One region of the Enterobacter wuhouensis genome, then DNA from elsewhere that is predicted to be linked to it. Evidence: predicted binding sites of a transcription regulator. Region 1 holds the regulator's gene; each other region holds the start of a gene.
What was found. The regulator sigma-54, encoded in region 1, starts transcription at its own class of promoters, with help from an activator protein. The targets are predictions, from matches to a motif close to GTTGGCACANNTTTCGCTNT.

Region 1 (4,094 bases):
GAAATCGTGGGCCTGCTTGGCCCTAACGGTGCGGGTAAAACCACCACGTTTTACATGGTCGTCGGCATTGTGCCGCGCGATGCGGGCAACATTATCATCGACGATGAAGACATTAGCCTGCTGCCGCTGCACGCGCGCGCGCGTCGTGGCATTGGCTACCTGCCTCAGGAAGCCTCCATTTTCCGCCGCCTGAGCGTTTACGATAACCTGATGGCGGTACTGCAAATTCGTGACGATCTGACCAGCGAACAGCGTCAGGATCGCGCCAATGAGCTGATGGAGGAGTTCCACATCGAACACCTGCGCGACAGCCTCGGTCAGGCGTTATCCGGCGGTGAACGTCGCCGTGTTGAAATTGCGCGCGCGCTGGCGGCGAACCCGAAATTCATCCTGCTGGATGAACCCTTCGCGGGCGTTGACCCGATCTCCGTTATCGACATCAAACGTATTATCGAGCATCTGCGCGACAGCGGACTTGGCGTGCTGATCACCGACCACAACGTTCGTGAAACGCTGGCGGTGTGTGAACGCGCCTACATTGTGAGCCAGGGCCATCTGATCGCCCACGGTACGCCGCAGCAAATCCTCGAAGATGAGCATGTTAAGCGCGTGTACCTTGGGGAAGACTTCAGACTCTGATAGGGTAGAGGTAACACAACGCCGAACCGGAGAAAAATGCTCTGAACATGAAGCAAGGTTTGCAATTACGGCTCAGCCAACAACTGGCAATGACGCCGCAGCTACAGCAGGCAATTCGCCTGTTGCAGTTGTCCACGTTAGAACTCCAGCAGGAGCTCCAGCAGGCGCTGGACAGCAATCCGCTGCTGGAGCAAACCGATCTTCATGACGAGGTAGATACTCAGCAATCGCAGGACACTGAAACGCTCGATACCGTTGATGCGCTCGAACAAAAAGAGATGCCGGACGAGCTTCCGCTGGATGCCAGCTGGGATGAACTCTACACCGCCGGAACGCCTTCGGGCACGCGTGCAGATTATCAGGACGACGAGCTGCCGGTTTATCAGGGCGAAACGACCCAGTCGCTGCAGGACTACCTGATGTGGCAAGTTGAGCTGACGCCCTTCTCCGACACCGACCGCGCAATTGCGACGTCAATTGTCGATGCCGTCGATGACACCGGCTACTTGACCGTCACGCTTGACGATATTCTGGAAAGCATCGGCGACGACGAGATTGAACTCGAAGAAATTGAAGCCGTCCTGAAGCGCATCCAGCGCTTCGATCCGGTCGGGGTCGCGGCAAAAGATCTGCGCGATTGCCTGCTGATCCAGCTCTCGCAGTTCGACAAAACCACGCCCTGGCTTGATGAGGCCCGATTAATCATCAGCGATCATCTGGATCTGCTGGCTAACCACGATTTCCGTACCCTGATGCGCGTCACGCGCCAGAAGGAAGAGGTGCTGAAAGAAGCGGTTAACCTGATCCAGTCGCTCGATCCGCGCCCCGGTCAGTCGATCCAGACCAGCGAACCCGAGTATGTCATCCCGGATGTCCTGGTCAGAAAGCACAACGACCGCTGGGTCGTTGAACTGAACTCAGACAGCATTCCTCGCCTGCAAATTAATCAGCAATACGCCTCCATGTGCACCAGCGTGCGTAACGACTCAGACAATCAATATATTCGCAGCAACCTGCAGGAAGCGCGATGGCTGATCAAAAGTCTGGAGAGCCGAAATGATACGCTGCTGCGCGTAAGCCGCTGTATTGTCGAACAGCAGCAGGCGTTCTTTGAGCAGGGCGAAGAGTACATGAAGCCGATGGTGCTGGCGGATATCGCCCAGGCCGTCGAGATGCATGAATCAACCATTTCCCGCGTGACCACGCAGAAGTATCTGCACAGCCCGCGCGGTATTTTTGAGCTTAAGTATTTCTTCTCCAGCCATGTGAGCACCGAGGGCGGTGGCGAAGCCTCGTCCACGGCGATCCGTGCACTGGTGAAGAAGTTGATCGCAGCGGAGAACCCCGCGAAGCCACTGAGTGACAGTAAGTTAACCACCATGCTGTCCGATCAGGGTATTATGGTGGCACGTCGTACTGTTGCGAAGTATCGAGAGTCTTTATCCATTCCGCCGTCTAACCAGCGTAAACAACTGGTCTGACACAACCGATAAGGAAGACACTATGCAGCTCAACATCACAGGACACAATGTCGAGATTACTGAGGCATTACGCGATTTTCTGAACACGAAGTTCGCGAAGCTCGAACAGTATTTCGAAAGGATCAATCAGGTCTATATTGTGTTGAAAGTGGAGAAAGTGACTCATATCTCGGATGCAACCCTGCACGTTAACGGGGGTGAACTCCATGCCAGTGCGGAAGGGCAAGACATGTACGCGGCTATCGACGGCTTGATTGATAAGCTTGCGCGACAGCTCAATAAACATAAAGATAAACTGAAACAACACTAATTGTCCGGGCAGTTAACGGGTGCAGGACGGCCTGTTGTGAAACACAACAGGCCATTTGTACAGTTAGCGCTTAGGTGAAATTATGATGAACAACGATTCGGCTCTTCAACTGAGCAATGTCCTTAACCAGGAATGTACCCGCAGTGGCGTTCACTGCCAGAGCAAAAAACGTGCGCTGGAGATCATCAGTGAACTGGCCGCAAAACAGCTGGGCCTGCCGCCGCAGGTGGTGTTCGAAGCTATCCTGACCCGTGAAAAAATGGGCAGTACCGGCATCGGCAACGGTATCGCGATCCCGCACGGCAAGCTCGAAGAAGACACCCTGCGTGCCGTCGGCGTGTTTGTGCAGCTCGAAACGCCTATTGCCTTCGATGCCATTGATAACCAGCCGGTCGATCTCCTCTTCGCGCTGCTGGTGCCTGCCGACCAGACAAAAACCCATCTGCATACGCTTTCGCTGGTCGCTAAACGCCTGGCTGATAAAACCATTTGCCGTCGACTGCGTTCAGCCCAAAGTGATGAAGAGCTCTACCAGATTATCACTGAAGCAGAAGGCAATCAGGATGATGCATAACCGGGAGATGGCTTTCACATCTGTTGTCCTGAGGAGAAACGGAACATGGTGCTGATGATCGTCAGTGGCCGCTCGGGGTCGGGGAAATCCGTCGCCCTGCGCGCGCTGGAAGATATGGGATTTTACTGCGTCGATAACCTGCCGGTGGTGCTGCTGCCGGAGCTGGCGCGGACGCTGGCCGACAGGCAGATCTCGGCAGCGGTCAGCATTGACGTGCGTAACATGCCTGAATCGCCGGAGATCTTTGAACAGGCGATGAGCAACCTGCCTGACGCGTTCTCGCCGCAGCTGCTGTTTCTGGACGCCGATCGCAACACGCTGATCCGCCGCTACAGCGACACCCGCCGTCTGCACCCGCTCTCCAGTAAAAACCTCTCCCTGGAAAGCGCCATCGACCAGGAAAGCGATCTGCTGGAGCCGCTGCGGTCACGGGCGGATCTGATTGTCGACACCTCCGAAATGTCCGTTCACGAACTGGCAGAAATGCTGCGAACCCGCCTGCTGGGCAAGCGCGAGCGCGAGCTGACCATGGTGTTCGAATCCTTCGGCTTTAAGCACGGTATCCCTATCGATGCGGATTACGTTTTCGACGTGCGCTTCCTGCCGAACCCGCACTGGGACCCAAAACTGCGTCCAATGACCGGGTTGGATAAGCCTGTCGCGGCCTTCCTCGACCGGCACACAGAAGTACACAATTTTATCTACCAGACGCGAAGCTACCTTGAGCTATGGTTACCTATGCTGGAAACAAACAATCGTAGCTACCTGACGGTGGCGATTGGCTGTACCGGCGGTAAACATCGTTCGGTCTATATCGCCGAACAGCTGGCCGACTACTTCCGCTCGCGCGGAAAGAACGTTCAGTCCCGTCATCGCACGCTGGAAAAACGCAAAACATGACCGTAAAACAGACCGTTGAGATCACCAACAAGCTGGGTATGCACGCCCGCCCGGCGATGAAGCTGTTTGAGCTGATGCAGGGTTTTGATGCTGAAGTTCTGCTGCGTAACGATGAAGGTACCGAGGCGGAAGCCAACAGCGTGATTGCGCTGCTAATGCTGGACTCCGCCAAAGGTCGCCAGATCGAAGT
Region 2 (4,094 bases), 500 kb from region 1:
GCCCACTTCGCCTGGACGCACGTCGTCGTAGTGGCTGAAGGTGGAGTACAGCAGACCTGTACCGGACGTCATGGTCATGAATTCTGAACGGAAGCCGATCAGACCACGGCTTGGGATCACGTAGTCGAGACGTACGCGGCCTTTGCCGTCTGGATTCATGTTTTTCAGGTCGCCTTTACGCTCGCCCAGAGCCTGCATCACAGAACCCTGGTGCTGCTCTTCAACGTCCAGCGTGACGTTTTCGAACGGCTCTTGTTTACGGCCGTCGATTTCGCGGAAGATAACTTTCGGACGGGAAACCGCCATCTCGAAACCTTCACGACGCATGTTTTCGATCAGAACTGACAGGTGCAGCTCACCACGACCGGACACGCGGAATGCATCAGCGTCTGGTGTTTCTTCAACGCGCAACGCAACGTTGTGCACCAGCTCTTTGTTCAGGCGGTCAAGGATCTGACGAGAAGTAACGAACTTACCTTCTTTACCACAGAACGGAGAGGTGTTGACGTTGAAGAACATGGATACGGTTGGTTCATCAACGGACAGGGCCGGCAGCGCTTCGACGTTCTGCGGATCGCAGATGGTGTCGGAGATGTTCAGCTCACCCAGACCGGTGATGGCGATGATGTCGCCTGCTTCAGCGATGTCGCTATCGATACGCTCAAGACCCAGGTGAGTCAGGACTTTACCGACTTTACCGTTACGGGTTTTGCCTTCGCTATCGATGATAGTAACCTGCTGGTTAGGCTTAACTTTACCGCGCTTGATACGACCAATGCCGATGACGCCAACGTAGTTGTTGTAGTCGAGCTGAGAGATCTGCATCTGCAGGGTGCCGTCGAGATCAACGTTTGGTGCAGGAACACGGTCAACAATCGCCTGGTACAGCGGGGTCATGTCTTCGGCCATGTCTTCGTGGTCCAGACCTGCAATACCGTTCAGCGCAGAAGCGTAAACGATAGGGAAGTCCAGCTGCTCGTCGGTCGCGTCGAGGTTAACGAACAGGTCGAAGACCTGGTCAACAACCCAGTCAGGACGCGCGCCAGGGCGGTCAACTTTGTTGATAACAACGATTGGCTTCAGACCATGGGCAAAAGCTTTTTTGGTCACGAAGCGCGTCTGTGGCATTGGGCCATCCATTGCGTCAACGACCAGCAGAACGGAGTCTACCATGGACATTACACGTTCAACTTCACCACCGAAGTCGGCGTGCCCTGGGGTATCAACGATGTTGATACGGTAGTCATTCCATTTAATCGCGGTGTTTTTCGCGAGGATAGTAATCCCACGCTCTTTCTCCAAATCGTTGGAGTCCATCACGCGTTCTTGGGTTTCGGCACGCGCATCAAACGTACCGGATTGCTGCAGCAGCTTGTCAACCAGGGTAGTTTTACCATGGTCTACGTGCGCGATGATGGCGATGTTACGCAAATTTTCGATCACAACTTTGCCTCAGGCATTTAGAAATAGCGCGTTATTGTACACGGATTAATCGCACTACAAAACAGGATCACAAACATCCCCCGCAAACAAGTATTGCAGAGATGCTTTGTGATCGCTTTCACGGAGCGGTAAAAGGGCACTTTAACGTAAATTGCACCAATATGGTGCTCAATGTTCACATTGAAGCACTATACTGGTGCAACAAATCCATCGTGGTGCAGCCCTTTTGCACTATGGTGCGCATGATAACGCCTTTTGGGGGTGTTTTAAAAGTTGGCACAGATTTCGCTTTATAAAAAATACATGGCAACAGCCAGTACAAACAGAAATTGAAGACCTCGTTACCACGACGACAATGACCAATCTGGAGAGTTAAGTATGTCCGCTGAACACGTTTTGACGATGCTGAACGAACATGAAGTGAAGTTTGTTGATCTGCGCTTCACCGATACCAAAGGTAAAGAACAGCACGTCACAATCCCTGCTCATCAGGTGAACGCCGAATTCTTTGAAGAAGGCAAAATGTTTGACGGCTCCTCCATTGGCGGCTGGAAAGGCATTAACGAATCCGACATGGTTCTGATGCCGGACGCGACCACCGCGCTCATTGACCCGTTCTTCGAAGAACCGACTCTGATCATCCGTTGCGATATCCTCGAGCCAGGCACGCTGCAGGGTTACGACCGCGATCCACGCTCCATCGCGAAACGCGCTGAAGAGTACCTGCGTTCTACCGGCATCGCGGACACCGTTCTGTTCGGGCCAGAGCCAGAGTTCTTCCTGTTTGACGACATCCGTTTCGGCGCTTCAATTTCTGGTTCCCACGTGGCTATCGATGATATCGAAGGCGCATGGAACTCTTCCACCAAATACGAAGGTGGTAACAAAGGTCACCGTCCTGGCGTGAAAGGCGGTTACTTCCCGGTTCCTCCGGTCGATTCTTCACAGGACATTCGTTCTACCATGTGTCTGATCATGGAAGAGATGGGCCTGGTTGTTGAAGCGCACCACCACGAAGTGGCCACCGCTGGCCAGAACGAAATCGCTACCCGCTTCAACACCATGACCAAAAAAGCGGATGAGATTCAGATCTACAAATACGTTGTGCACAACGTTGCGCACCGTTTCGGTAAAACCGCGACCTTCATGCCAAAACCAATGTTTGGCGACAACGGTTCCGGTATGCACTGCCACATGTCCCTGTCCAAGAACGGCACTAACCTGTTCTCTGGCGACAAATATGCCGGTCTGTCCGAGCAGGCGCTGCACTACATCGGTGGTGTTATCAAACACGCTAAAGCGATCAACGCCCTGGCGAACCCAACCACTAACTCCTACAAGCGTCTGGTCCCAGGCTACGAAGCGCCGGTCATGCTGGCTTACTCTGCCCGTAACCGTTCTGCTTCTATCCGTATCCCGGTTGTTGCGTCGCCAAAAGCGCGCCGTATCGAAGTGCGCTTCCCGGACCCAGCGGCTAACCCATACCTGTGCTTCGCAGCGCTGCTGATGGCCGGTCTGGACGGTATTAAGAACAAGATCCACCCAGGCGAAGCCATGGACAAAAACCTGTACGACCTGCCGCCAGAAGAAGCGAAAGAGATCCCACAGGTTGCCGGCTCTCTGGAAGAAGCCCTGCAGGCGCTGGACGCAGACCGTGAGTTCCTGACGGCTGGCGGCGTGTTCACCGATGAAGCTATCGACGCTTACATCGCGCTGCGTACCGAAGAAAACGACCGCGTTCGCATGACCCCGCACCCGGTTGAGTTCGAACTGTACTACAGCGTTTAAGTTTTAACGGGTTTCACGCGACCTTTTCGCGTGACCCGCAAGCTGTTTTTAGTTGTTGCCGTGGAAACTTTCAGCCCATCTTCGGATGGGCTTTTTTCTCCACCAACAACCTGATCTCACGCGCTTTTTACGACGAAAAAGCTATACTGCACTAAATTAGTGCAACCAACTCCAGGAGACTGCTGAATGGCAACTGGCACGCTGCCCGATGCTGGGCAGATCCTCAATTCCTTGATTAACAGTATTTTGCTGGTCGACGACGAGCTGGCGGTGCATTACGCCAACCCGGCGGCGCAGCAACTGCTCGCCCAGAGCGCGCGCAAACTGTTTGGCACCCCGCTTCCTGAGCTGTTGAGCTATTTTTCGCTGAATATTGGCTTGATGCAGGAGAGTCTGCAGGCCGGTCAGGGGTTCACGGATAACGAAGTGACGCTGGTGATCGACGGGCGATCGCACATTCTGTCCCTGACGGCGCAGCGGCTACCTGAAGGGTTGATCCTGCTCGAAATGGCGCCGATGGATAACCAGCGCCGCCTCAGCCAGGAGCAGCTCCAGCACGCCCAGCAAATCGCGGCTCGCGACCTGGTGCGCGGCCTGGCGCATGAAATCAAAAACCCGCTGGGCGGGCTTCGCGGCGCGGCGCAGCTGTTGACCAAAGCGCTGCCAGACCCCGCGCTCGCGGAGTATACCAACGTCATCATTGAACAGGCCGACCGCCTGCGTAACCTGGTCGACCGCCTGTTAGGGCCGCAGCAGCCGGGAATGCATATCTCTGAAAGCATTCATAAAGTGGCCGAGCGCGTGGTGAAGCTTGTCTCTATGGAACTCCCGGACAACGTCACGCTGGTACGTGATTACGACCC
Region 3 (4,094 bases), 2.0 Mb from region 1:
CAGCATGGAGGAGACGAAGAACTGGACGTTAGGGTCAAGCTCCGCCTTGAACCACATGCCGATATTTTCCGGCAGCAGTTCCGGAATGACCAGATACCAGGTAAAGAACTGCACGATCAGCGGAACGTTACGGAACAGTTCCACATAAAGCGTGCCGAGCGTTGAAAGAAAGCGGTTAGGGACGGTGCGCAGAATACCGAACAGCGATCCGACAAGAAACGCGATGATCCACGCCGTTATCGATAGCGCGACGGTAACCTGAAAGCCGCTCCACAGCCAGCCAAGATAGGTGGTGTTGCCGAACGGGGCTTGTTGCAGAAAGATGCCCCAGTTCCAGTCAATTGACATAATAAACTCCAGAAAAAAAAGGGTAGCAGCGCTACCCTCGAAGATTGGTGAGAAGCTCATTTTTCGCGCCGAGTGGGGAACGATCCACTCAACGTATAGTCTGTCCATGCTTCCCGACAATCGAGAGGGCAGGAGATCCCGCCCCTGTCGTTCTAATTAGTTAAGAGCTTTATCGTTTGGTGATTTGAACAGCGCTTTCATGTCGTCAGACAGTTCGAAGTTCATGTTGAGATTTTTGGGTGGAATCGGGTTCTTGAACCACTTGTCGAACCATTTTTCCGCTTCGCCGGAGGTCTGCGCCTGCGCGATGGTGTCATCAATCAGCTTTTTGAAGTCAGCGTCATCTTTACGCAGCATACAGCCGTAGGCCTCTTTAGACTGCGCGGTGCCGACGATTTCCCAGTTGTCAGGTTTCTTCGCTTTTGCACGTTCACCTGCCAGCAGGGCATCATCCATCATAAACGCGACGGCACGGCCGCTTTCCAGAGTACGGAAGGAGTCGCCATGGTCTTTCGCGCTGATGATGCGCATATCCATTTTCTTCTCGTCGTTTAGCTTATGCAGCAGCACTTCAGACGTGGTACCCGACGTCACAACGACGGCTTTACCCTTCAGGTCAGCAAAATCTTTAATCTCGCCGCCTTTCTTGGTCAGCAGACGCGTCCCTACCACGAAGATCGTGTCGGAGAAGGCGGCCTGTTTCTGACGCTCGAGGTTGTTGGTGGTAGAACCGCATTCAAAATCGAAAGTGCCATTCTGCAGCAGGGGAATACGGTTCTGCGAGGTGATTGGAATCAGCTTCACCTGCAGGTCAGGTTTGTTCAGCTTTTTCTTCACAGCTTCAACGATGGCGTTGGAGTAGTCCTGTGAATAGCCCACGACTTTTTGCGTGTTGTCGTAGTAAGAGAACGGGACAGAAGATTCACGGTGGCCGACCACGATCACGCCGTTTTTGGCAATCTTGTCGAGAGTGCTTCCTGCTGCCGGAGCGTCTTCAGCGTGAACGACGCCTGCAGACATCCCCATCACCAGCATTGCTGTGGCCAGTTTACGTAATTGCATACCCAACTCCTTTCTTATCAGCGCCAGTGACGCATTGATACCCATTGTGATGTTGTTATATCTCGCGCGATGCGAGTGCAGTGTTATGCAAGCTTGTTAACATTTAGTCTGGCTTAATGTAAAGATTTTGCTGCGTTATTGTTTATTTTTGCGAAGCGCGCCGCACCATTCAGAGGCAATAATCTCTCGTTGCACCGTTTCGGTGCTACCGACGAACTACGCTGGTGCGACAAGGTTGCACGTTAAGCCGTAACTGCGTTTTCGTGAATAAACAAAGCAATAGGCGTGCCAGATTTAAAAATTGGGAGGGATTGTCGGGTGGCGGCTACGCCTTACCCGACCTACAGCAAGGGGAAAGTAGGCCGGGTAAGCGTCAGCGCGACCCGGCAACAGAAGGTGAGGTTATTTACGACGCTGACGCAGGCTCATCAGCACGGCGCCAAAGCCGAACAGTGCGGTCAAAATCCACAGCGGCCAGTTCCCGGTGCGGGCGTACGGCGTCAGCCCCGTGGTTGGCGTGACTTTCGTGGTCAGTACCTCACGGGTAAACTGCGGGATCATCGCCTGAATTTCACCCTGCGGACCAATCACGGCGGTGATGCCGTTGTTGGTGCTGCGCAGCAGCGGACGCGCCAGCTCCAGGGAACGCATGCGCGCCATCTGGAAGTGCTGCCACGGGCCAATAGACTTACCAAACCATGCATCATTAGAGATGGTCAGCAGGAAGTCGGTATCCGGACGGAAGTTATCGCGCACCTGCTCGCCGAGGATGATCTCGTAGCAAATAGCCGCCGTCAGGGCGAGGTTGTGGGCGTGCAGCTGAGGCTGAACGTACGGACCGCGGCTGAATGAGGACATCGGCAGGTCAAAGAACGGTGCCAGCGGGCGAAGAATTGACTCCAGCGGCACGAATTCACCGAACGGCACCAGGTGGTTCTTGTTGTAACGGTCGGTGGAGCCGTAGCTGTATTCGCTATCCTTGCCGAGCGTAATGATGGTGTTGTAGGTATCGTAGCGGTTCTGCTGATTCAGGCGTGCGTCAACAATCCCGGTGATCAGCGTGCTGCCGCGCGCCAGCAGCAGGTCGTTCATCATGTTGAGGAACGGCTGCTGGTTAATTTCCAGATCGGGAATAGCGGACTCCGGCCAGATAATCAGCTGCGATTTACCCATCACCTTTTCGGTGGCGTTGGCGTAGATCTTCAGCGTATTCAACAGCTCTTTTTCGTCCCACTTCATAGACTGCGGGATATCGCCCTGCACCATGGATACCTGCATGGCGCGTTCCGGAACGAGGGTATACCACTGGATATAGCGCAGCGGGAAGGGCAGGGCGAACAGCACCAGCGCCACGGCCAGCGGCTTCCAGCAGCGCGTCACCAGCGCCAGTACCAGCAGGCCGCTCACGACCATCAGCAGGAAGTTAATCGCTTCAACGCCCATCACCGGTGCCAGCCCTTTCAGCGGGCCGTCAATCTGGCTGTAGCCGAACTGCAGCCACGGGAAGCCGGTGAGTACCCAGCCGCGCAGGAACTCGGTAATTTGCCAGACAACCGGCGCGGCAATGGCCACGCGCAGCCAGGTGGTTTTAGGCCACAGGCGGGAGAGAATGCCGGCGAACAGGCCGGTATAGAGCGAGAGATACGCCGCGAGCAGCACAACGAGGAAGACGTTAACCGGCCCCGGCATGCCGCCAAACTGCGCGATGCTGACGTAGACCCAGTTGATGCCTGAGCCAAACAGCCCCAGCCCCCAGAAGTAGCCGATGGCGGCAGCCTGTACCGGACGACGATTCAGGGTCAGGCCCTGCAGCCCCATCAGGGAGAGAATGGCCGCGGGCCAGATGTCATAAGGAGAAAAAGCCAGCGTACCGCTGGCTCCGAGCAACAGCGCCAGCAGCAAACGGACGCGCTGGCGTTCAAGTAATGGGGCAAATGCCATTTACATTAATCTTCCAGTTTTGGCACCGGTGAGTCGTCCGGTGTTCTGACGTGAACCTGAATAATACGTCGGCTGTCGGCCATGGCGACTTTGAATTGGTAACCGTCGATGTCAACGGTCTCACCGCGCGCCGGAAGATGACCAAAGGCCTGCATCACCAGCCCGCCGATGGTATCAACCTCTTCATCGCTGAAGTGGGTGCCGAAAGCGTCGTTGAAGTCCTCAATGGAGGCCAGCGCGCGCACGGTCCAGGTGTGGCGGCTGAGCTGACGGAAGTCGATATCTTCTTCTTCGTCATACTCGTCTTCGATTTCGCCGACGATCAGCTCAAGGATATCCTCGATCGTGACCAGACCGGACACGCCGCCAAATTCATCAATAACAATCGCCATGTGGTAGCGCTGAGAGCGAAACTCTTTCAGCATCCGATCCACACGCTTGCTTTCCGGCACAACCACCGCCTGGCGTAACACTTTTTCCATGCTGAAGGCTTCGGCATCGCTGCGCATAAACGGCAGCAGATCTTTGGCCATCAAAATCCCTTCGATGTGATCTTTGTCTTCGCTGATGACCGGGAAACGCGAGTGGGCGGATTCGATGATCACATCGAGGCACTCGTCCAGCGTCTGGTTACGTTTCAGGGTAATCATCTGCGAGCGGGGGATCATAATATCGCGGACGCGCTGGTCGGCGATGTCCATCACCCCTTCGAGCATTTCGCGCGTATCTTCGTCGATAAGGTC

Region 2: a site for sigma-54 is predicted at 1,716-1,735, ahead of glnA (glutamate--ammonia ligase). Genes of this name have one in related genera too.
Region 3: a site for sigma-54 is predicted at 1,684-1,703, ahead of VPX56_RS06710 (amino acid ABC transporter substrate-binding protein). Genes of this name have one in related genera too.

What each region holds. Positions count from the first base shown of each region.
Region 1 covers NZ_CP142124.1:4,251,423-4,255,516, forward strand. Annotated here, with positions in the region: gene lptB (LPS export ABC transporter ATP-binding protein) at 1-639, shown strand, start outside; gene rpoN (RNA polymerase factor sigma-54) at 687-2,120, shown strand; gene hpf (ribosome hibernation promoting factor) at 2,143-2,430, shown strand; gene ptsN (PTS IIA-like nitrogen regulatory protein PtsN) at 2,513-3,004, shown strand; gene rapZ (RNase adapter RapZ) at 3,050-3,904, shown strand; gene npr (PTS phosphocarrier protein NPr) at 3,901-4,094, shown strand, end outside.
Region 2 covers NZ_CP142124.1:4,751,295-4,755,388, forward strand. Annotated here, with positions in the region: gene typA (ribosome-dependent GTPase TypA) at 1-1,443, opposite strand, end outside; gene glnA (glutamate--ammonia ligase) at 1,822-3,231, shown strand; gene glnL (nitrogen regulation protein NR(II)) at 3,418-4,094, shown strand, end outside.
Region 3 covers NZ_CP142124.1:1,405,949-1,410,042, forward strand. Annotated here, with positions in the region: gene gltJ (glutamate/aspartate ABC transporter permease GltJ) at 1-348, opposite strand, end outside; gene VPX56_RS06710 (amino acid ABC transporter substrate-binding protein) at 505-1,410, opposite strand; gene lnt (apolipoprotein N-acyltransferase) at 1,813-3,351, opposite strand; gene corC (CNNM family magnesium/cobalt transport protein CorC) at 3,357-4,094, opposite strand, start outside.